3 regions of the Halomonas sp. PA16-9 genome follow, and region 1 is predicted to be linked to each of the others. Evidence: predicted binding sites of a transcription regulator. Region 1 holds the regulator's gene; each other region holds the start of a gene.
The links. Region 1 encodes PhoB, which activates phosphate uptake and scavenging genes when phosphate is short. Its sites were predicted from a motif close to TGTCATANNNNTGTCANA; they were not measured.
Positions count from the first base shown of each region.

Region 1 (7,934 bases):
TCTATTACGTCAGTACTCAGCATCATGTGGGTACTGCGCGCGCTGGAGCGGGTAGGCGACCACGCCGATAACCTTGCTGAGTACGTGGTCTATCTCGTCAAAGGTTTGGATATTCGCCATAGCGACACCGATGAACTGGAACCACAGGTGCCAAAAAAGTCTTGACCTGATGGGGCTTTCCTCCTGCAATACGTCCAGGCTGCCACGCAGCCTGGACGTTGGAATCACGAGGAGCTCACCTAAATGCTGGATGCTGTCACTGCGCTTAGCCGAGGTACACGCTGTGTGTATCAACCGGGTATGCGCCGCTATGTTTTTCTGCCTATTCTGGTCAACCTGATTGTCTACGTGAGCATGTTCAGCTTTGTGCTCAACCGTTTTGATGGCTGGCTCGCCCATTGGATGGGCATGGTACCCGCTTGGCTTGACTGGTTATCCTGGCTTATCTGGCCCCTGTTTGTGATTAGCCTGTTGGTGGTGGTGTTTTTTACCTTCACGCTGGTTACCAGCTTGATTGCAGCCCCTTTTTACGGCTTTTTAGCCGCCAAAGTTGAAATCCAAGCCACTGGCCGCGAACCCATTGATGACCGAAACCTGACCAAAACAGCCATCGATGCTGTGGGACGCGAGTTTGTTAAGCTCGCCTATATTCTGCCTCGTGCCGCAGGCCTATTTGTGCTTAGCTGGATTCCAGGCGTCAATATAGTTGCTCCGCTACTCTGGGCACTGTTTTCTGCCTGGGTGATGGCAATCACTTATCTAGACTACCCAATGGATAACAACAAAGTAACGTTTGCCGATATGCGCCAACGGCTCTCTAAGCGCTGGTGGCAAAGCCTCACCTTTGGGGGGTTAGTGACCTTAATTACCTGGATTCCGCTGGCCAACCTGTTTTTGATTCCCGGCGCCGTTGCGGGTGCCGTACTGCTGTGGGACGACCACTATAGAGACGTACGTAGCGACAAACGTGGCGATGCACGTGGCATTACACCGCAGTAGGCGCCTATTACCCAGGCTACGTCACTTTGCTACCTTTATGTTTTGTTCGTCTATCCTGGGCTCAATCAACAACAAAGGAATCACCGCATGATAAAACCGATGGCTTGGCTGGGTGGCGTACTCTTGATTGGCGCTATGTCTATTTCGATGACATCTATGGCGTTAGCCCACGACGTAAAAACAGAGACTCTTCGCATTGCGCACCCCTTCGCTACCCCAACCCCACCGGGTGCGGTAAACGGTGCCGCCTACCTTGATATCACCGCCGTTTCAGGCCCCGTCACTCTGGTTGGCGCGAGCAGTTCTGCGAGCAGCAACGTTGAGCTGCACGATATGCAAATGGACGGCGATATGATGCAGATGCGGCATGTGGACGAGATTCGTGTCGAGGCAGGGGAGACTTATACCATGCGCCCTGGTGGCGGCTTTCACTTAATGCTGATTGGCTTAACCGAGCCGCTGAAGGAGGGTGAGCGGTTTCCCCTCACGCTCACCTTCGCTGAACAAGGTGACGTAGACATCGAGGTCTGGATACAGAGCGCCCAAGACGGTAGCGAAGCTGCTGATGGGCATCACCACTGATGTCGTTGGCTTTTAACACATAGCAAAAACCCCACCAAAGCGGGGTTTTTAGCGAGTAACGCTTACATTAGCAGTTACACTTATCCTATTATTTACCAGTCGGTGCTATCACCTTCATCCCGGTTGAGTTCTCCAGGAGTGTAACCCTCTTGGCGAGAAGTAGGCCCTTTTTCAGCCGTAGAAGGACGGCTACTGGAAGGCGAAAAGTCCAAGCTATCAGCTTCGTCACGGTTCAAGTCGCCCGCAGAGACATGAGATGGTTTGGAAGCTGCATGCGACTCAGGTTTGTTAATGACATCCTGACCAGCGGTGCGGTCTTGGTTCAGTTCAATAGATGAGTGCGCCATCGCCATGGGGCTCGCGACCAAACCAAAAGCAATACCTACTATGGCGACTTTTTGGCTCATTTCTTTTAACAGCAAGATGTTCTCCTCATTATCCATGGATTCCGTTCATCGATGATTAGAACGGCTATTACGCTTTGCGTTGCATATTAGGCGTCAAAAAAGTTAGCTCACCCTTTACGGTCAAAATGATTGTGAGACCGGATGCCTGAGACATAACCCACCGGCAGGCTGATGATGGGCAGTGTATAAATAGCGACGCAATGAAATTAGGCTCCGCTAGAAAGCCGTACCTTAAACTAAAACAAGAATAGTGTGGGAGAGGTGTTGGATGCCACAAAAAATCAGACCCCGCATCAGCAGGGTCTAAGGACACAAGACTTTGACAATGACTAGCGCTAGCTTCCTTTCCTTTTGCGGGGCTGCTCCAACCTTGGAATTTAACCCTGACCAACGCTCTGATTGTCGTTTGATTCATTCCTTGAATCGATATGCATCCGTATCGGTGTGACACGCTTTCGCGTGTTTAGCTCACGTGTTAATCGTAATATATTTCTTCAGAATTGCAAATTTTTGTTACCAAACGTTTCCATCACCTACGTCTTGGGTCAAATCTTTTGCTGTGTACTCCGCTTGAGCGCTAGTGTGATGCGACTCTGCCTTGATGACTCGAGGGCGGTCGCCTTCGTCATACATCAAATCAGAGGGGCTAAATTTAGCCTGACCCGAGGTATGATGTGATTGAGCTTGAATAGGCTCATCGTCAACGGTCAAATCTTGATTTGCTTCGATGGACATATGGGCAAAGGCAAGCGGGCTTGCCAGCAAACCAAAAGAGAGACCTACGACGGCTGCTTTTTTAACAAAATCGTTAAACATACTATTTACTCCTGGTGACCGTTTGATACCGCTGAAGTGAAGTGAGAAGGGCTCTCTGGCCAGATCTCACTGCGGCTAGCTTCACTACCTCTAGAGAGCATATGTAATGCCAACTCTCTTATAAAAATAAAATACTTATATAAATCAATAATTTAAAATAAATACATTGCGCACAATTATACGCCGCTAAAAACAAAAGCACGCTAATTACATGTGCACTAATGACACATGCGCAAAACTGTCTGTGCCTTTATGACACACTCAGCAAAATAAAAGGCTCGATGCCAACAAAGCGCTACGGCATCAATTCATAAAAAACAAAACATGGCATTGGATAGAGAGGCGCAAAGAAAGATCGGCGGAAAAGATAGGGGAGAAAGTAGCGGGGGAATAAGCGAGATAAAAAGTAGGCAGCAAAAATTAGGCCCCGCATTGCGGGGCCCGATATCAGAATTGGCTATAGGTAATAACTAACGCTAGCTTCCACTCCTTGTGCGGGGCTCCAACCTTGGAATTAACCCTGACTAGTGTTCTGATTGCCTACTGATTCATCCGTGAATCTTAAAAGCATTCTTGCTTTTGTAACATCCTGTTAATCGCTTATTCATTCTCTGAAAAGCTTTTAATGATATCTAAAAGGTCATAGATAATTAGCTACCGCCATTTTCTTCTACAAGCTCATCCTTGTCATACTCAGCATCGTCTGAGTGACTGCTTGATTGCGGATCCATGTCGCTGGCACCATCACCTTCGTCATGGGTTAAATCGTCAGTCATGTCTGTTGTATCACTGCCAGTTGAACTACCGGTACCTTGGGAATCCATCGGTTGCTCGTCAGCGGTAATACCTTGGTTTTCGTCAATCGCCGAATTTTCATCAGTTTGTGCAAAAGCTAATGGGCTTGCCATCAGACCAAAAGATACACCTAAAATGCCAGCTTTCTTGAGAAAATCCTTGGACGTCATATCCTACCTCCGATCGCTGTTTAGTACCGCTTAATGAAGAAAGAAAGGCTTACTGAGAAGCCAGCAATTCCTGCGGTCATCTTCCTTCAATCTGTACTCTGCAGAAGGCATGCCAAAAAACTGAAGAATATAAATAAAAACAACAAAATCAAACTCTTACTTAAAAATAAGTTATGCCAAAAAGGCATCAACTGAGTCACCACAACGCTTTGAGCTGTGTAAAAATGGCACATGGGTAAAGCTTTACCAACCTTGCATGCCAATATTGCACATTGTTACAAATATTATGCGATGGAATGACTTGCTAAATTAAACAAGACGCGAGGGGGGGAAGGGCGCAGCGAAACAACGCACCCTTGCCGGGAAGGGACTCAATTTGTAGTTGCGCATCGTGGCGCAACAGCACGTGCTTAACGATCGCCAAGCCTAAACCTGTGCCGCCAGTCGCAGTGCTGCGCCCCTTATCAACCCGGTAAAAGCGTTCTGTTAGTCGGGGAATATGAACGGGATCAATCCCTTCACCGTTATCTTCCACATCGATATAGCCGCCACCAGTAGCGCTAGCTTTCCAGCGCAGGGTGATTTGGCTGCCAGCAGGCGTGTAGCGAACCGCATTAAAGGCAAGGTTAGAGACGGCGCTGCGAATCTCCTGTTCACTGCCTAACAGTCGGGCATCGCTCTCAAGGGCGACGGTAATGGTATGACGTTGATGCGATAGGGCCAGCGCATCATCACAAACGCTTTGCAGTAAAGGCTCGAGTGGCAGTGGATGATGATCTTGGCCGCCCTGGTCAATTTCCAAACGCGAGAGCAGCAATAAATCGTTGACCAGATTCTGCATCCGCTGGGTCTGTTCCTGCATTTGCTGAATACTACGTCCCAAGCGCGGCGGAAGCTGGTCGGAGATATCACTGTAGGTTTCCAAATAGCCGGAGAGAACGGTCAGCGGCGTACGTAACTCATGGGAAACGTTGGCGACAAAGTCGCGCCGCATCTGCTCAAGACGATGCAAGCGGGTGATATCGCGAGCCATCACTAAGCGTTCGTCGTCACCGTAGAGGGTAATTTGATACTGCAGGATTCGCCGTTCATCAATCGGTGAGGTGAGCGTTAACGGCTCACTGTAGTTACGCGCATTAAAATAGCTGATAAAGCCCGGGTCGCGCAGTAGGTTGGTAATGTGTTGACCACGATCATGGGCGGTTTGTAGCCCCAGCATGGCGGTGGCGGCGCTGTTCCACCACTCCAAATCACCGTGGCGATCAAGCATGACCACGCTATCACGCATTGCTTCAGACGACTCTTGAATACGTGCCAAAGTAGCCCGCAGACGGCTTTGGGTGATGCGCTGACTTTTTTGATAGCGGTATAAACGATCGAATAGCTCGCCCCACATCCCGCGAGCGGCAGGCGGTTCATCGTTAGGGTGGAGGGTGAGCCACAAATAGAGTTCGCGTAACTGTCGTAAGTGGTAAAACAGGCATCCCGCAAGCCCTGCTGCGAGCCCCAGCCCAGCCGAGCCCAACAGCCAGCCCAAGCAAGTGCCCAGCGTGGCCAGCCACGCTATTCGCCACAGCTCACGACTCCATAAACGCACATTTACACCCGTGCAGAGAAACGGTAACCGGTACCCCGAACCGTTTGGATCAGGTTTTGATGCACGTCACCCAGCGCTTTACGCAAGCGGCGGATATGCACATCGACCGTGCGCTCTTCAACGTAAACATTGCCGCCCCACACTTGGTCAAGCAGCTGGCTACGTGTGTAAGCGCGCTCTTGGTGAGTCATAAAAAACTGCAGCAAACGGTACTCGGTGGGGCCCATTTCCAGCGCTTTGCCGTGGGCACTTACCCGGTGGCTCACCGGATCAAGCAGCAGGCCGTTAATCTCAATCGGGTCTTCAACGCCACGTGGCGTCGCACGGCGCAGCACCGCTTTTAGCCGTGCCACCAATTCCCGGGGTGAAAAAGGCTTGGTGATATAATCATCGGCACCGGCTTCAAGCCCTTGAATTTTATTATCCTCTTCGCCTTTCGCGGTGAGCATAATAATCGGGATTTCAGCGGTGGTTTCTTCACGTTTTAGGCGTCTCGCCAGCTCAATACCGCTAGTGCCGGGCATCATCCAGTCCAGCAGCAGTAAATCGGGTTGGTGGTCGACCACCATGGCATGGGCATCCTGGGCGTTATCCGCTTCGAGCACGCGATAGTCAGCCATTTCCAGCGCTACCGCGATCATCTCGCGAATTGACGCCTCATCATCGACAATCAGAACGGTCTTGGCGGTCATACCAGAGCCTCACGGTGTTCAAAGAAACTAGTTCAAAGAAAAACAGTTCAAAGATAAACAGATCAATGACATGTCAGTGACGATAACACCATGACTTGATGACAATTACATGACAATCGCCTCGATCAGCCAGCCGCAGGCCACCAACTTAGCGCGATACCGGCAAAAATCAGCAGTCCCGACCAGTGATTATTGAGAAACGCCTGGAAGCAGGCATCCCGCTCCTGGTCGCGAATTAAGCGCTGCTGATGCAGAAAAGTCGCTGCCATTGCCGCTAGCCCTAACCAGAAGAAACCACCTAAACCAACCCGCCAGCCTACCCAAGCCAGCAACCCCAGGGTGGCTAGCTGGAGTAAGCCGATAATCAAACGATCCGCATTTCCAAACAGCACGGCCGTCGATTTAATGCCAATTTTTAAATCGTCGTCGCGATCGACCATGGCGTACTGGGTATCGTAGGCCACTGTCCAGCACACATTAGCGCAGAATAGCAGCCATGCTTCCAGCGGCACGTGGCCGAGCACGGCGCCAAAAGCCATCGGAATTGCCCAGGAAAAAGCCGCGCCCAGCACCACCTGAGGAAAGTGGGTATAGCGCTTCATAAACGGATAAATAATCGCCAGCAGCACCCCGCCCAGCGAGAGCAGCACCGTAAACCAGTTGGTCAGTAATACCAGAATAAACGCAGCGGCCACAAGGGCGATAAACAGCAGTTGAGCTTCGGTTTCGCTGATACGGCCCGTCGCTAGCGGACGTTGTTTTGTGCGTTTCACATGCCCATCGAAGTGGCGATCCGCATAGTCATTGACCACGCAGCCCGCAGCGCGCATCACATAAACGCCGGCCACAAAAATCAGCAGCACATTTCGCCCTGGTACACCTTCCGCAGCCACCCATAATGCCCACAGCGTCGGCCACATCAAAAGCCATGTGCCTATCGGCCGATTCAAGCGCATCAGCTGTAAAAAATCTGCCACGCGAGCCCATCCCTTCGGCCGCAACAGTGAACGATCCATGCTTACCTCACGAAGAATAAGATGCAGGCGCTAGCCTAGCGCGAAGGCAGGCCAAGATCATCCGCCATCGCCGTCAAAAAATACTCTTGCACTAATAATGACAGACTGCCGTGCTTACAGCCGTGATAAAAAACAGAGCGCCTTCCCCAGGCACAGCCTTCCTGTATGCCGTTGACGCTAGCAAACTGGGGGGGATGCGTCGTTACTTCCAATGGCCCACGCACTAAACCCGGCTGGCGAAATAGCCAACTACCTAGCGAGCGCTCGCCCAAGCACTCTAGCCGTTGGCCCTTTACCTGTGAGAGCGGGGCGACCGAGCGCGCCACCACCCATGGCGTTCCATCTAAGCACAGCGCCACTTCCCGCAGCCAGGCGTAACGCTTGGCACCAATGCCCAGCGCCTGAGCCTCATCCTGGCGCGGCCAACCAACCCCCTGGCGCAGCAGTCGTACTCGAAACGGCTTCTCGCCACCTGCGACCATTAAGCGGGCGGTTAACGAGTCGGTGGAGGCAACCCACTGCCACCAGGAAGCACTCATCGCCGGGCGCGCCGCATCAATCGGGCGCCAGCGGGAAAATAGAGGAGTTTGCCGAAAAGCAGCAGCCGTCACCGAGTTCTCCAGGGCAATTAACGGGTTGGCTAGTGTAACATGGGCACTGAAAGGCTTTTGTTTCAGCAACTTTTTTAACGACTCGGTTTAGCGCTTCTTTTTTCGCAATCTTATTTAGCAACTTTTTTGGTGTCTGCATGCCCGCCACCCAAACACAAAAACGTCTTCTCACGCTGCGCTGGTGATTATTGGCACTGGAATGGCAGGGGTTGGCCTTGCCCGGCGTTGCGCCGATTGGGCGACCAACGC
Region 1 covers NZ_CP040451.1:3,393,169-3,401,102, forward strand. Annotated here, with positions in the region: gene phoU (phosphate signaling complex protein PhoU) at 1-165, shown strand, start outside; gene cysZ (sulfate transporter CysZ) at 244-999, shown strand; gene FDY98_RS15850 (copper chaperone PCu(A)C) at 1,087-1,581, shown strand; gene FDY98_RS15855 (hypothetical protein) at 1,674-2,024, opposite strand; gene FDY98_RS15860 (hypothetical protein) at 2,502-2,804, opposite strand; gene FDY98_RS15865 (hypothetical protein) at 3,455-3,769, opposite strand; gene phoR (phosphate regulon sensor histidine kinase PhoR) at 4,074-5,366, opposite strand; gene phoB (phosphate regulon transcriptional regulator PhoB) at 5,369-6,058, opposite strand; gene ubiA (4-hydroxybenzoate octaprenyltransferase) at 6,184-7,074, opposite strand; gene FDY98_RS15885 (chorismate--pyruvate lyase family protein) at 7,110-7,685, opposite strand; partial or broken gene FDY98_RS15890 (NAD(P)/FAD-dependent oxidoreductase) at 7,885-7,934, shown strand, end outside.

Region 2 (7,934 bases), on a different replicon from region 1:
CGGCGTGTCTTTCACCTCGATGTCAGCATCGGTTTTGCTCATTATCCGCAGCATGTGAGCGAGGCGGGCGAACTATTTAACGCTGCCAGCATTGCTCTCCACCACGCCAAGCGGCGCGAAAATAGTATCTGCCCCTACTCCCAAACGATGCGCCACGCGCTACATCGACGCCAACAGATGACCGAGCGACTCAGCGCGGCAATTACTGAACACAAGTTAGAACTCTACTTTCAGCCCCAGGTGAACCTTACCAATGGTCAGTTGACCGGTGCAGAAGCCCTGTGCCGCTGGCACGATGCCGAGTGGGGCTGGGTGAGCCCCGGCGAGTTTATTCCCCTGGCTGAAGAGCGTGGTTTGATTCGTGCCTTGGGAGACTGGGTGCTGGAAGAGTCCGCAAGGCAGCTACTGGCATGGCGTGAACAGCCTGAGGGTGGGCTGCCAGGGAGGCTATCGATCAATATTTCCGCCCAACAGTTTGCCGATCCTGAGCTTACCCACCACATTGCGCAACTCACCGCCGGCGTTTCGTCGAGCGCTATCGCCCTGGAGCTCACTGAAAGTGATTTTATGCGCGACCCAGATCAGGCCGTTGAGATCACCCACGCCATGCGACAAGCGGGCTATGCTCTCTCTATCGATGATTTCGGCACCGGCTATCTTCGCTTTCCTACCTACGGCGCTTCGCTGCCGACGCACTGAAAATTGATATTTCCTTTGTGCGTGAAATGCTCGAAAACAAAAATGACCGCACCATTGTTCAGGCCATCATCGCCATGGCAAAAGCGCTAGAGATGAAAACCGTGGCGGAAGGCGTTGAAACGCGCGACCAAGCGAATTTGCTTGCCGCAATGGGTTGCAATGAGGCACAAGGGTACTGGTTTGGCCGCCCGCTGCCTGCCGATGAGTTTGCGACGCAGTGGTTAACTACTTAGTCTTCTAGTTTGCTCATCGTCGTCTTCTATTAGCGTCATCGTCCTGTCATCACCTTTGGGTGCGCCAGGCAAAGCCTGGTCATCCGGGAAACCGAGGAGGTGGAAAGGATGAATTGAAACCCAGTGGGTGCAAGTCCCACCCGGCCAAGGCTAGCCACCAGCCGGTAGCGAGTGTTGCGTGGTGTCGGGTAACCGCCACTGCGAAGCGTACACAGCGAGTGGATAGGCCGTGTGATTGAGCCTCGAAATGTTGATCTTTGTGGTCGCCGACATCCTTCAATTGATGGAAGGCAACATGATCCTGCCGTACGGCTTGGCAGGGAAGGGCCGCCGGGGTCGAAGAGCAGGGCATGTCCACACAGGGGTTTCCCAGGAACCTGGGAGGCCCGCCTTTCTCCCCTGAGAGGTAATGAATCAGGCGCGGGGCTGCCTGTCTCGAAAGCTCCCGGTCCGGTGCTGTGGTGCCTGACGGTAGCGGAAGCAAACAGCAGGCACTTAGGGGGTACGGCCAGGCGACCATAAGGAGCCAGCCGGAGGGAAGGGCGGGAGTCGGAGTTGCTCATAGTACCGAAGAAGGCGGGGAACCGACTCGACGGGACCCGTTGGAGGGAAGGGGCGACCAATCATCAGAACTGCACGAGGGCAACATGACAGGTGCACAGGAACCTGAGGTCATGTCCACGAAACAAGTGCGGATAGCAGCGCTGGCAGAGCGCTTCCCGCAGCGTGCCTTCACGTCACTGGCGCACTACATTGACGCCCAGTGGCTGAAGACGGCCTACCTGATGACGCGCCGGGATGGCGCCGTCGGGATCGATGGCCAGACGGCGGACGACTTCGCGCGCGGCTTCGAGGCCAACGTCCAGCGACTGCTGGAAGCGGCCAAGAGCGGCCGCTACCGAGCGCCGCCGGTACGGCGTGTCCATATCCCCAAGGGAGATGGGCGCACCACACGGCCGATCGGTATCCCCACCTTCGAAGACAAGGTCCTGCAGCGTGCCGTGGTGGCCCTGCTGGAGCCGCTCTACGAGCATGACTTTCTGGACGGCTCGTACGGCTTCCGGCCGGGACGCTCGGCACACCAGGCTGTCGAGACGGTGAGGAACAGTCTGATGTCGATGGGAGGCGCCTGGGTCATCGACCTGGACATCAGGGCCTTCTTCGACACGATCGACCATCAGCACCTGCGAGCGTTTCTGCAGCAACGAGTGAAGGACGGGGTGATCCTCCGCCTGATCGGCAAGTGGCTCAAGGCCGGGGTATTGGAGGCCGGGCAGTGGCAGAAGGGAGAGATCGGTAGCCCGCAGGGCGGGGTGATTTCCCCCTTGTTGGCGAATGTCTACCTCCACTATGTGCTGGACGAGTGGTTTGAGAAGGACGTCAAGCCGCGTCTGCGAGGACGAGCGTTCTCGGTGAGGTTCGCCGATGACGCCATCCTGGCATTCAGCAATGAAGCCGATGCCCGCAAGGTGCTGGAAGTGCTACCCAAGCGCTTCGCGCGCTTCGGCCTCACTCTGCACCCGACCAAGACTCGGCTGGTGCGGTTCCGACCGCATCGGGAGCGGCGTGCCGAGACCTTCGACTTCCTGGGCTTCACCTTCTACTGGGGCAGGTCCAGACGCGGTCGCCTGATCATCAAGCAGAAAACGGCCAAGGATCGGTACAAGCGCGGCCTCAAGCGAATCTCGCTATGGTGCCGAGCCAACCGTCACCGGCCGCTGCGAGAACAGCACCGTCAACTCTGTCGGAAGGTCACTGGGCATTACGCGTACTACGGGATCACGAACAACATCGAAGCTCTGCAGCGCTTCGTCAACGCGGTCCGGCGTATCTGGATCAAGTGGCTCCGGAGGCGCTCGCAGAAGGGATGGTTCTCGTGGGAAAAGGCAGCGCAGCTGCTGTCGATTCTCCCGTTACCGTGCGCCAGGATCATTCACCGTTTTACCTGGTAGCGAAACTGATGGTTGAGGAGCCGGATGCGTCAATCGCGCACGTCCGGATCTGAGGGGGGCCGGGACGAGCAATCGCCCGGTCTACCCGACCATACCCTACGCGCCGCCAACCCGCGATGAAAGGAGTGCTCCCATGCGCCTGGCCCTGTTTGATCTTGACGACACCCTCCTGGACGGAGACTGCAGCGACCGCTGGAATTTATGGATGATAGAGCAAGGCTGGATCAGCGATGCCGAAGCGTTTATGGCGCGGGCGGAGAAAATGCACCAGGCCTATCACGCGGGGAAGCTAAAGCTTGAAGAGTATTTGGCCATGACCCTAGCACCGCTGCGAGGGCGCAGAGTGAGAGATGTGCAAAAAGAGGTCGAGCGCTTTGTTGCCACGCACCTGCAACCGCGTATTTTTGAACAAGCTTGGGCCTGTCTGGAAGCGCACCGCCAGGCAGGCGATACCCTGGTACTGATTTCCGCCTCGTCACGGCATCTGGTCGAGCCGATAGCGACCACTCTGGGTATTGAACACGTGCTGGCGGTAGAGCTAAGCGTGGAGCACGGCATCAATGAAGACGCGCGCTATACCGGCGGCAGCGAGGGTATTTTTTCTTATCGTGGCGGTAAGGTGCTGCGCTTAAAACAGTGGTTGGCCGAGCAGCAGTTCACCCCTAGCCACACTACTTTCTACTCAGACTCCCGCAACGACCTCCCGCTGTTGCAGTACGTGGATTGCCCTGTAGCGGTCAATCCCGATCCAGTGCTCGCTGAGGTGGCTAGCGTTGAAGGTTGGCGGCGCTTAGACTGGCGGGCGCCCTCAAGCGCTTCGTCACCTAATGCTCTGCCAGGAAAATCGGCGCATGTCTGATGCCTACTATCTAAAGTTAACCGAACAGCTTCGTACCTTGATCGACCAAAATGCTGCCCTGTGGGAAGGCAAGCTTCCCGCAGAGCGGTCATTGGCCGAGCGTTTTGCCACCACTCGTGTGACCCTGCGCCAAGCGCTTTCACAGTTGGAAATGGAGGGCTTAATCCACCGCAGCAACCGGCGCGGCTGGTTTATTTCTCCTGCCCGTTTAGTTTACGACCCCACCCGTGACGCGGGCTTTAACGACTATGTACGTGCACAGGGGCGGCAGCCACGCACGGCAGTATTGAAGCTGGAAACCCGTGCCCATCTGCCTGCCGCGCGGGCACTGAATTTGCCGGATGACCAGCCGTTTCAGCATATTCGCCGCCGCCGCTACGTGGATGACCGCGCGGTGCTGGTGGAGTCGCTGTGGGTGGTGCCCGAGCGTGCCCCAGAGTTGCTAGATATCTATAGTGGGCAATCGCTTTGGGGGCTGTTGCGCGAGCGCTGGGGGCACTACCTGGCCAATCGCTCTATTCGCATGGTCTCAGAAGCGCTTTCGCCAATGGATGCCGAAGAGCTATTCGTTGCACCCGGCACTGCCGGGTTAAATATTAACCGTGCCATTTTAGACGACCAGCAGCGCCCTATTGAGTTTGATGAAGAGCACTGGCTGCACGATTCGCTGTGTATCAGCGTGGAGCTATCCGGTCAGCGCTAGCGGAAACGACCTAGCCGCGGTCATCACCAGTTAAAAAAACGGTCAAACAAGCGTCATCGCAGTGTCATTTAACGCCTGCAAACTTCTGGTCTATACCAATCAGCCGGGAGACTATCATGATGATGCCACGCCGTTTATTCCCTTCAACGTTGTTAGCAGGTGCTGCTGTTGCGCTTGCTTCCAACGCCCAAGCAACTGAATTAACGGTGTATACCGCCGTTGAGTCGGACGACCTGCAAAAATATGCTGAACGCTTCAACGCGGCCCACCCGGATATCGAGATTAACTGGGTGCGCGACTCCACCGGCGTGATTACCGCCCGCCTGCTGGCCGAGAAAGACAATCCCCAGGCTGACGTGATCTGGGGCCTGGCCGCTACCAGCCTGCTGGTGTTGGAAGAGGAGGGCATGCTGGAGCGCTACGCTCCCGCTGGCGTTGAGAATCTCGACCCCAAATTTGTCGATGTGGCCTATCGTGATGGTGAAGACCCGGCTTGGGTGGGTATGGACGCCTGGGTCGCTGCTATTTGCTACAACACCATTGAGGGCGAGCGCCAGGGCGTGCCGATGCCGACCTCTTGGGAAGACCTTACCCAGCCTGAGTTTGAAGGCCATGTGATCATGCCTAACCCCAACTCGTCGGGTACCGGCTACCTGGATGTAGCCAGCTGGCTGCAGCTATGGGAAGAGGATCAGGGTTGGGATTATATGGATCGCCTACATAACAACATTGCCCGTTACACCCATTCGGGCTCCGCCCCTTGTAGCCTGGCGGCTACCGGTGAAACCGTAGTGGGTGTGTCATTTGCCTTCCGCGGTGCGCGCTTGAAATCCCAGGGTGCGCCTATTGAAGTTATCTTCCCTGAAGAAGGGCTGGGCTGGGATATGGAAGCCGCCGCTATTGTGGCCGGTACCGACAAGCAGGAAGCCGCGCAAACGCTGATGGATTGGGCAATCTCCCGTGAAGCCAACGAACTGTATAACGAAGGCTATGCGGTGGTGGCTTACCCAGGTGTGGCACAGCCGATTGAAAACTACCCTTCCGATATTACTGATCGAATGATCGACGCCGATTTCCAGTGGGCTGCCGTCAATCGTGAACGCGTGCTAGCCGAATGGCAGCGTCGCTACGATGGTAAAACCGAACAATAAGCCGCGATCAGTTGCCCGGCCGGTTTGCCGGGGCTTGGAGAGGTTATGCACACGACAATGACATCGCTGCTGGCGGCCGACACACCAACGGTGATGACTCCCACTACTCCCCATTTAACCATTGAAGCAGTCACTAAGCGTTTTGGTAGTTTTACCGCGCTGGATGGTATTTCCCTAACCATAAACGAGGGCGAATTTGTCTGCTTTTTGGCCCCTCCGGATGCGGCAAAACCACCCTGTTACGCACGATTGCAGGGCTGACCCAGCAAACGACGGGCACGCTTATTCAGCGTGACAAGGATATCTCCACGCTGCCCACCCAGGCGCGGGATTTCGGCATTGTGTTCCAGTCCTATGCGCTGTTTCCCAACCTCACGGTGTTCAACAACGTGGCCTATGGGTTGCGCAACCGGCGGGTAGAGCGGTCACGCATCCAAGCACGGGTGGGTGAGCTGCTCGCGCTGGTGAACTTGACGGGCAGCGAAAACAAGTACCCGGCGGCGCTTTCCGGCGGGCAGCAACAGCGCGTGGCGCTGGCGCGGGCATTGGCCACCGAGCCTGGCCTGCTGCTGCTGGACGAGCCGCTTTCGGCGTTGGACGCCCGGGTGCGGGGCCACCTGCGCAGCCAGATTAAAGCCCTGCAGGCGCGCCTCGGGGTGACCACCATCATGGTGACCCACGACCAGGAAGAGGCGCTGACCATGGCCGACCGCATCGTGGTGATGAACCACGGCGTGATCGAGCAAGTGGGTACCCCGGCGGAGATCTACCATCAGCCTGCCAGCGCCTTTGTGGCCTCGTTTATCGGCAGCATGAACTTCCTGGAAGTGACCGCTCAGGGCGATAACCAAGCGCTGCTGGGTACCATGCCCTGCGCCTGCCTATCGCATACCTTAAAAGTGGGTCAAGCCGCCCAACTGGCTATTCGGCCCGAAGCAGTGGCACTTAGCCGTCAAGCGGGAGCGCTGAACGGTGAGGTGATCGGCATCGAGTTTTTAGGTCCCTTTCAGAGGGTCACTTTGCGCCTAACGGACGTTGACCAAACGCTAATTGCCGATGTGCCTAGCCGCGATAGTACCGACTTAAACCTTTACCAGGGGCAGGTTCTAGGCATTCACCTGCCCGCCGAAGCCGCCCGTCTTTATCCCGCCGGGAGCAGCCAGCAATGATCGCCGAGAGCTTTGTAAAATCGGCGACCAAGCCGTCGCTAGAGTCGCTGATCCGCTTGTTGGCGTTACTCGCTGGCGTTGCATTGCTGGTGGTGGGGCTGCTGTTCCCACTCGTGACCATGCTGATCAAGAGCCTGCAAGACCGCGCCGGCGACTTTATCGGCCTGGCTAACTTCGCGCACTATTTTCAAACCCCGGCGCTGGTCAATTCGATTGCCAACTCGTTGCGGGTGGCGTTGATGACCACCGGTGTGGTGGTCGGATTAGCGTTTCTATGCGCCTACGGGATTACCCGTACCTGCATGCCGGGCAAGCGGCTGTTTCGCATGTTGGCGATTCTGCCCATTTTGGCGCCATCGCTGCTGCCCGCGATTAGCCTGGTCTATCTGTTTGGCAATCAGGGATTTCTGCGCGATTTACTGGCCGGCCAATCGGTTTATGGACCCATCGGCATTGTCATGGGCATGAGTTTCTGGATATTTCCCACGCGCTAATGCTGCTGACCACCGCGCTGACCAACAGCGACGCGCGGCTCTACGAAGCGGCTGAAGCGCTGGGAACCCCTAAGTGGCGTACATTTTTGACTATTACCTTGCCCGGCGTGCGCTACGGGCTGATTTCCTGCCTGTTTGTGGTGTTTACCCTGGCGATTACTGACTTCGGCGTGCCTAAAATTATCGGTGGTCAGTTCAGCGTATTGGCCACCGACGTCTACCGCCAAGTGGTAGGGCAGCAGAACTTTCAGATGGGCGCGGTAGTCAGCGTGATTCTGCTGCTGCCCGCGGTGCTCTCGTTTATCGTTGACCGCTGGATACAGCGGCGCCAAGTGGCGCAACTCTCGGCACGGGCCGTGCCGTGGCAGCCTAGCCCCAGCCCGCTGCGGGATTGGATATTTACACTGCTGTGCTACGCGGTGGCGGGGGCCATTGTGCTGGTGATCGGCACAGCGGTGTATGCGTCGCTGGTGCAGTTCTGGCCCTACAACTTATCGATAACCTTTGAGCATTATACCTTCCAAGGCATGGCCGATGGTGGTTGGGGGGCGTGGTTTAACTCGCTCAAGTTAGCGTTTAGCGTGGCCTTGGTGGGCACGTTAGTGATCTTCTTTAACGCCTGGCTAATCGAAAAGAGTGAAGGCTTTCGCCCGCTGCGCCAAGGGCTGCACTTT
Region 2 covers NZ_CP040452.1:651,431-659,364, reverse strand. Annotated here, with positions in the region: partial or broken gene FDY98_RS19430 (bifunctional diguanylate cyclase/phosphodiesterase) at 1-932, shown strand, start outside; gene ltrA (group II intron reverse transcriptase/maturase) at 1,607-2,884, shown strand; gene FDY98_RS19420 (HAD family hydrolase) at 3,018-3,743, shown strand; gene FDY98_RS19415 (UTRA domain-containing protein) at 3,736-4,446, shown strand; gene FDY98_RS19410 (putative 2-aminoethylphosphonate ABC transporter substrate-binding protein) at 4,563-5,597, shown strand; partial or broken gene FDY98_RS19405 (putative 2-aminoethylphosphonate ABC transporter ATP-binding protein) at 5,691-6,766, shown strand; partial or broken gene FDY98_RS19400 (putative 2-aminoethylphosphonate ABC transporter permease subunit) at 6,763-7,934, shown strand, end outside.
Region 2: FDY98_RS19410 (putative 2-aminoethylphosphonate ABC transporter substrate-binding protein) is a predicted target of PhoB. The motif match lies at 4,498-4,515, and genes of this name have one in related genera.

Region 3 (7,934 bases), 920 kb from region 1:
TGGGATTCTCCGAACACCGGATCACTGCTATTCGCGGTACTCCCGAAGGCGTTGATGGTCTTATCGTCAACGCCGTGGATGCGTTATTCGATGAGCGCATGCTGGCCAAGGAGCAGGAAGCAGAACTTGCCGAGGCGATCGGACGCAAAGCAGTGATCGACCTGATCGCCATGGTGGGTTTTTACTACTCGGTGCTCGGTTACCTGCTCAAAACCTACGACACACCGATTGACGACACTATTCAACAAGAAGCGCAAAAGCAGCCGGAGCTGTTTTCGCTAATGCCACGTTCAACCAGGGCTGCTAATTAGCCACCCAATTTTCAATAAGCGAATTACGCTAATTGCTTAACCAACACCTTCGATTTACGGGCGTGATTGTAGGTTTCGCGTTTCAGCGGGGGTAGGTCTTCCAGGCTGGCGGCGCGGAAGCCGTGTTCCACAAACCAGTGGGCGGTGTGGGTCGTCAGCACGAAGATTTCAGTTAAGCCGCGCTGGCGGGCGCGCGCGCATGGCCTCCACCAGGCGCTCGCCCCGCTCGCCACCGCGGTAGCTGTCGTGCACTGCCACGCAGGCGAGTTCGGCAATGCTGGTATCCGTAAATACATGCAGCGCGGCGCAGCCAATCACCATACCGTCACGCTCGATCACCATGTAGTCATCGATTTCGTGCTCCAGGCGTTCACGGGAGCGCGCTACCAGCATGCCCCGGCGCTCTAGCGGTTCCAGAAGTTCCAGCAGACCGCTACATCGTTGAGCGTGGCTGGGCGCAGCTGTTCATAGCGGTGCTGGGTAATCATGGTGCCCACGCCGTCCCGGGTGAACAGCTCACCCAGCAGGGCATCGTGGTTGCGCCAGGAGAGCAAGTGCGTGCGCGCCACGCCCCCCGTGCGGCGGTGCAGGCGGCCTGTAAGTGGCGGGCTAGCTCGCTGCCTGGCACTGCGGCGCTTAAACGCGGCTCGGCCTCCGCTGGCGAAAGCTGGCGCAGCAGTGCGCCCTGCTCATCTTCCAAGCCTTCGGATTCCCCCAGCAAAATCAGCTTGTCGGCTTTCAGCGCCACGGCGGCGTGTTGAGCGACTTCAGAGGCGTCTAAATCAAAAACTTCACCGGTACTGGAGAACCCTAGCGGCGGCAGCAGCACCAGCGAGCCTTTTTCCAGCAGGCCTTCAATGGCGCTGGCACGCACCCGACGCACTTCGCCGCTGTGGTCGAAATCCACCCCTTCGCGCACGCCTAATGGCTTGGCGGTCACCAGGTTGCCGGAGATCACGCTCAATTCCACACCGTGCAGCGGCGTGCTGGGCAGGCCAAGGGAGAGCCGCGCTTCAAGCCATAGCCGCTGGTGGCAGCTACCTGCTCAACGTGAGCCATCACCGCGCGATCCGCGACCCAGCGGCCATCGATGCGCGTGGGTTCTACGCCGGCGGCGGTTAGCGACTCGTGCACCTGGGGGCGAATGCCGAACACGACGACCAGTCGCACACCCAGGGTATGCAGCAGCGCCAAATCCTGAATCAGTTGCTCCCCTCGGCCAGACGCCATGGCTTCGCCTTCAATTAAGATGACAAAGGTTCGCCCCCGGTGGGCATTGATGTAGGGGGAAGCGTTACGAAACCAATCAACAAAGGGGAAGCGCGTATCCAAGGGCCGCTCTCCGGCAGCAGGTGAAAGAAACAATCTCAAAAACAATCTCCAGTTACTTTACCAGAGCACGAAAAACAGCGGCACCTTCAAATGCAAATCTGCTCGATCTAATGCAGATAAACATGAAGATGCCGCTGTGATTTTACTACTTGGCTGCTTTTAAACACGTTCGAGCGTTGGCGTACTAAGTATTTAATAGCCTGCTCTCGTTAGCCAAACATACCTTTAAACATGAAGAAGAACAGAATCGCCAGGCCAGCGCCTGCTGGTAGTGTGATCAGCCACGACATGGCAATCGTGCCGATGACCCGCAGGTTCAAAGCCGCCATGCCGCGTGCCAGCCCCACCCCAAGAATCGCGCCGACCAGGGTGTGGGTGGTGGAAATCGGCAGGCCAGTGCCCGAGGCCAGCACCACCGTCGTGGCTGCCGCCAGGGTAGCGGCAAAGCCACGGCTGGGGGTCAGTTCCGTAATCCCGGTACCCACGGTAGCGATGACTTTATGACCGTAGGTGACCAAACCCACCACGATGCCGCTGCCGCCAAGTACCAGCACCCACCAGGGCACCAGTGCAGAGCCGCCAATTTCACCGCCGGTTTGCACCACGCTGATGACTGCCGCCAGTGGGCCAACCGCATTCGCCACATCGTTAGAACCGTGGGCAAAGGCCATGGCACAGGCGGTGAAGATCATCAGCACGCCGAACACACGCTCAACGTTGGCATAGCCGAAGTGGTCGTTGGTATTGTGCTCAAACTTGATACGCCGCTGCATGATCAGGCCAATGCCCATAATCACCAGGCCCAGCAGGATCGACAGCAACAGGCTCTGATTGAAGGTTAGATCCAACCCCACATGAGATAACCCTTTGGTCAGCGTGACCATCGAAACGATGAAGCCCACCAGAAACACATAACCGGGTACGTAGCGTTTGGCGGCCGTGAACGGGTTGGCGTCCTCGAAAATCAGGTGGTGTACCGATTTAAACAGCACGAAACCGATGGTACCTGCCAACAAGGGGGAGACCACCCAACTGGCGGCAATCTTGCCTACCGCACCCCAGTCCACCGTGGCAGGGCCTAGCCCTGCAACCGCAAAGCCTACGATCGCGCCGACAATCGAGTGCGTCGTGGAAACCGGCCAGCCTTTCATGGAGGCCACCAGCAGCCATGTTCCCGCCGCCAGCAGGGCTGCCAGCATGCCGTAGACCAGCAATTGTGGGTCGTCCTGTAGCAGTTCGGGGTCGATAATACCTTTACGGATCGTATTGGTAACTTCGCCACCGGCTAGCCAGGCACCCAGGAATTCAAAAATGACCGCAATCAGGATAGCCTGTTTGATGGTGATCGCTTTCGACCCCACCGAGGTTCCCATGGCATTGGCCACGTCGTTGGCGCCAACGCCCCAAGCCATGAAAAAGCCAAACAAACAGGCCAGGATGATAAAAATTTCACCGTGCTGGGCAATAATCAGCATGAAAGTCCCCTTAGCGGGCAGTCAGGATCTGCAGACGGCTACCCACGCGCTCGGCGCGGTCGGATAGTTCGCCAACCCATTCAATGATCTTGTAGAGAAAGATCACGTCCACTGGTGGTAGCTGGCTCTCAAGCTTGAACAGCTGGCGGCGAATGGTGATCTGTTGGTCGTCGGCTTGGTGTTCGAGGGTGTGCAGCTCACGGATCATCTTCTGCATCACATCCGAGACATTTTTGCCAAAGCCGGACTCGAGCAGATCCTTGAGCTCTTCTAGCGCTTGACGCGCTTGCGCCACGCAGGCAACGCTGGTTCGAATGTAGTCGCGCATCGGCGCGGCCAGCTCATCCGGCACGCGCATTTTACGCCCCAGCATAATGCCGGTAATGTCACGCACCTTGTTGGCGATCTTGTCCTGCACGCTGATCAGATCAAGCAGATCGGAGCGCGACACCGGAAGAAACATGGTGTTGGGCAGGTTCAACCGTAGTTCTGTTTTCAGCGTATCGGCGTCATGCTCTAGGCGGGTGACGTTTTCGCGCAGCTCAGCCGCTTTGTCCCAGTCATCAACCAGGGTTGCTTCAAAAAACGGCAACAGCTGATCGGCACACTCATTCGTCTTGACGATATGGGCCAATAACGGCTGGAATGGCGAGCGGCCAAACATCGAAGAAAAAGGATTGGAGGTAACCATAATGCCTTTTAGCCTGTTTTCGGGGAGCCTGGAAATGGCGGCGCCAGTATAAAGAGTGCGCCCGCCGCCGTCATGAAAAGTTCACAAATGTAATCAAATATTCATTTAAATGTCACGATAACGAGGTAGCTAACGTCATGAAAGGCCCAAACCCCATGGAAGTGGAACTTAAACTGGCCCTTGCCCCGACAGGGCCTGCGGCGCTGACTCAACACCCGTATCTCGCTTCACACGCCGTGCGTAAACAATCGCTGACCAATACCTACTTTGATACCCCTCAGGGTGATCTGGCGAAAGCACATATTGCGCTGCGACTTCGCCAGGTGGATGGTCAGGTGCTGCAAACGGTGAAAACCGCTGGCCAAGGTGGTGGCGGGCTTTCCCAGCGCGAAGAGTGGGAGTGGCAAGTGGCTGGCCCGCAGTTGGATCTCGCTTCAATTGCCAAGCTCCCCCCTTTTCAAGGCGAACTTAGCGGTGTGCTAGATGCCCTCGCCCCCAACTCAGCACCGACTTCACACGGCGTAGCTGGCAGCTAAAAGAGGGCGGACAAGGTCAGGAGAGTCATGTCGAGCTGGTATTGGATGAAGGCGAAATTATTAGCGGTGGCTACCGCACGCCGATTCGCGAAGCAGAGCTCGAATTAAAAGGCGGCGAGCCTGAAGCTCTGTGGGCACTGGCATTAACCCTTGCTGAACAGGTAGCGCTGCGGCCCTCGGACAGTAGCAAGGCGGCCCGTGGCAATGCGCTTAGTACCCAACACTGGCCGCTCCCCGAAGCGCACTCCCCGGCAGAGTGGCTGCACCGTGCCACGCTGGCGCTGGACGCCTACCACGACAGCCAACAAGCCAGCTTTCTAAACGATGCCCAGCAGGCGTTGGCCACCCTCGCCGAACACCCCGAACTGGATGCCACCGCACGCGCTTATGCCCAGGCGCTGCCTGGCGCGCTCAATACGGACGGCCAGCCCAATGCGGCCTACGGTAAAGCGGCGTTAGCGCTCGCCCATCGCTTGGCGTACCAAACCGCGCTACGCTAGCGTTTAACACTCTTTTTTAGAACGGCATTGAGGCTCACTTCAGGATGATGCGATGAATTTACACTTAACACCGGGCGGGGATGGCCTACGCACACGGCTGTTTCATGTCATTTTCGAGTCAGACACGCCAGGGGCCAAGGCGTTTGATATCGCCTTGATTATAGCGATTTTGTTAAGCGTCGCGGTTATTCTGCTAGGTAGCGTTGAGAGCTATGCCGCGCACTACGGGCACATTTTTTTCTTAGCTGAGTGGACATTCACACTTCTTTTCACCCTTGAGCTGGCCTTGCGCATCTACTGCTTGGAACGTCCTTTGCTCTATTTAAAGAGTTTTTATGGGATCGTCGACTTGCTTGCCGTGTTGCCTACCTGGTTAATACTGCTCGTGCCCGGCGCCCATGGGTTGGTCATTGTTCGTTTGCTGCGGGTGCTGCGCATTTTCCGTATTTTGCGCCTGATGGAGTTTGTCGGCGAAGCTAGCCTGCTCATAGACGCTCTCAAACGCAGCATGCGGCAAATACTGCTGTTTTTTAGCGCCATTTTTATGGTGATCACGCTGTTCGCGGCCCTGATGTACACGATTGAATCACCTGAAGCGGGCTTCACCAGCATTCCCATGTCGATGTACTGGGCTATCGTTAGCATGACAACGGTCGGCTACGGCGATATTGTCCCCGCTACATCGGTAGGCAAAGCAATCACGATGATTCTGATGCTACTTGGCTACTCAATCATCGCCGTGCCCACAGGGGTATTCTCCGCTCAGGTAATTCGCTCGATACGCGAGGATCGTTACTCGGAGGAAGCCTGCCCCGGCTGCGGTCACGACCACCATGAGAAGCGGGCCCGTTACTGCCTGCGCTGCGGCACCTGGCTCGACGAGGACAGCGAAGACCCACGAAAAAAAGACGCAGACAAAAACGCGCCCCATGACAGCTAAACCAGATAGCCAAACCGAGGCGCGCAGCGTTTATTTAATGCGGGATGGAGTGGTTATCTAACCGATCACTCCACTTCATGCGGGGCTTCCCAGGCGTCTAACTCAGCCTCGCTCCAGGCACCGTAGGTAGCGTTGGGGAACACGATCCAATCGTTGCCAAAACGCTCGGCATTCTCTTCAACAAGCGCATGCTGCTGGTCAAGGTCGGCGCCCGCGAAGTCACCCGCGAAATCGTGAAGGGAATCACCCAGCTGCATCACCAGCGTGTGGTTATCCACCACTTCCGCGCGGCGTTCTGCCTTGGCAGGCCCCAGCAACATCACGCTCTGTTCAGAGACTTGGGGTAGCTCTAGCGCTTCCAAGGTGGCGATAGTGTCGGCCTCGTTCTCCTGGTAGCGATCAGAGACGTAAAAAATGGCCACGCCCTGCTCATCCGCGTAATCCAGGAACGCTTTGGCACCCGGCATCAAACGCGGTTCGCCTTCACGCTCCCAATGCTTCCATGTGTCCCAGGTGGTGTAGTCGTGGCACGCCTGCATGTCGCGAACCAACAGCGCGCTATTATCCAGCACCGTTTCATCCAGGTCGGTAATGATCGCCAAGTCGTCGCTGCCACCATGCGCCTCAATCTGATCCTCAAGCCGGTAGGTGGCGAGGGCAAAACCCTGACGCTGCAGAGCAGCGGCTTCAGCAGACTGCTGTTGATAGCGCAGGCCCATTGCATAAGCTTCCTGGGCACATATTTCTGCGTCATCACTATTTGCATGGCTGGTCAGCGGTAAAGCGGTGAGGCTGGCTAGAGCAGCAAGGGTGCAGAGGCGAGAAGGGAATGGCTTCGTCATTGAATGATCTCCTGGGCTAGGCGATCTCAAAAAGACGAGGCGATTCCTCGCCTTAAAGGATCACAATTTATTATCGAAAAGAACCGTTAGGATCATATTTTATTTTCATTGAACATTCAAATAATGAAAAATAGACAAATTCCCTGCTCATTAGAGCTAAAAGCAGGGATTTGCTCTGAAAAGTGTTTTTAGACGACGAAAGGAGAAATATCGCCGCGCCCTTCACGGATGATTTTCGGCGGCAGTTCGCGCAGGTCGATGACGCTGGTGGGGTCTAAATGGCAGGCGCCGCCGTCGATAATGGCATCCAGGTGGGCGCCAAAACGCTCGCGGATCTCTTCCGGGTCGTTCATGGGCAGGTCATCGCCCACCGGAATCAACGTTACGCTCATCAACGGTTCGCCTAATGCGGCCAGTAACGCGTGGGTAATGCGGTGATCCGGTACGCGCACGCCAATGGAGCGCCGCTTGGGATGCAGTAGCAGGCGCGGCACTTCTGAAGTGGCATCCAGAATATAAGTATAAGGGCCTGGGGTATGGGCTTTCAGCAACCGAAATACATCGTTATCCACCTTGGCGTAGGTGCCAATTTCCGAGAGATCGGAACACACCAGGGTGAAGTTGTGTTTATCGTCCAGTGAACGTAGCCATTTTATCTTCTCAATGGCTTTCTTCTCACCCAGATGGCAGCCAAGGGCATAGCCCGAATCAGTGGGTAAGCCACCACACCGCCTTTACGAATGATCGCAATCGACTGATCAATGAGGCGTTTCTGAGGGTTTTCCGGGTGAATCTGAAAATATTGGCTCATTGGTAACTCCTGTCCGTAGGCACTGCCTATACAGCATAGCCGACTTGGCTTTTAACTGACCGGGCTTTGCAATGACCCGGCTGTGATTTAACCGACCGCCAGCAGGCCGGGTGACGCATCGCGCAGGTGCAGCAGCCGGGGATGCTGCCATATGGGGGGCGCCGCCGTGCGCGGCACCAGGCTCATGCTGCCGGGGGCCGCATGACTGCCGGGGAAGTGAAAATCGCTGCCCATAGAAGCGTAAAGGTCGCGCTCCACTAGCTGACGCGCCAGGTCGCGGGTGCTATCCGGGTTCTGCTGGCCGCTGACCAGTTCAACCGCTTGGCCGCCCGCCGCTTGGAAGGTATCCATCAACAGGCCTCGCTTGCGCCGGGTTAAGCCGTGGCGCAGTGGATGGGCAATCACGGCCACACCGCCGGAATCGACAATCCAGCTCACGGCTTCGCTGATTTCCGGCCAGTGGGCTTTAACATCACCCTTTTTGCCGCTGCCCAAA
Region 3 covers NZ_CP040451.1:795,544-803,477, reverse strand. Annotated here, with positions in the region: gene FDY98_RS03735 (carboxymuconolactone decarboxylase family protein) at 1-311, shown strand, start outside; partial or broken gene argA (amino-acid N-acetyltransferase) at 335-1,643, opposite strand; gene FDY98_RS03725 (inorganic phosphate transporter) at 1,853-3,118, opposite strand; gene FDY98_RS03720 (TIGR00153 family protein) at 3,129-3,809, opposite strand; partial or broken gene FDY98_RS29265 (CYTH domain-containing protein) at 3,947-4,845, shown strand; gene FDY98_RS03710 (ion transporter) at 4,898-5,785, shown strand; gene FDY98_RS03705 (5'-nucleotidase, lipoprotein e(P4) family) at 5,851-6,627, opposite strand; partial or broken gene FDY98_RS03700 (L-threonylcarbamoyladenylate synthase) at 6,816-7,438, opposite strand; gene FDY98_RS03695 (PHP domain-containing protein) at 7,526-7,934, opposite strand, start outside.
Region 3: FDY98_RS03720 (TIGR00153 family protein) is a predicted target of PhoB. The motif match lies at 3,909-3,926, and genes of this name have one in related genera.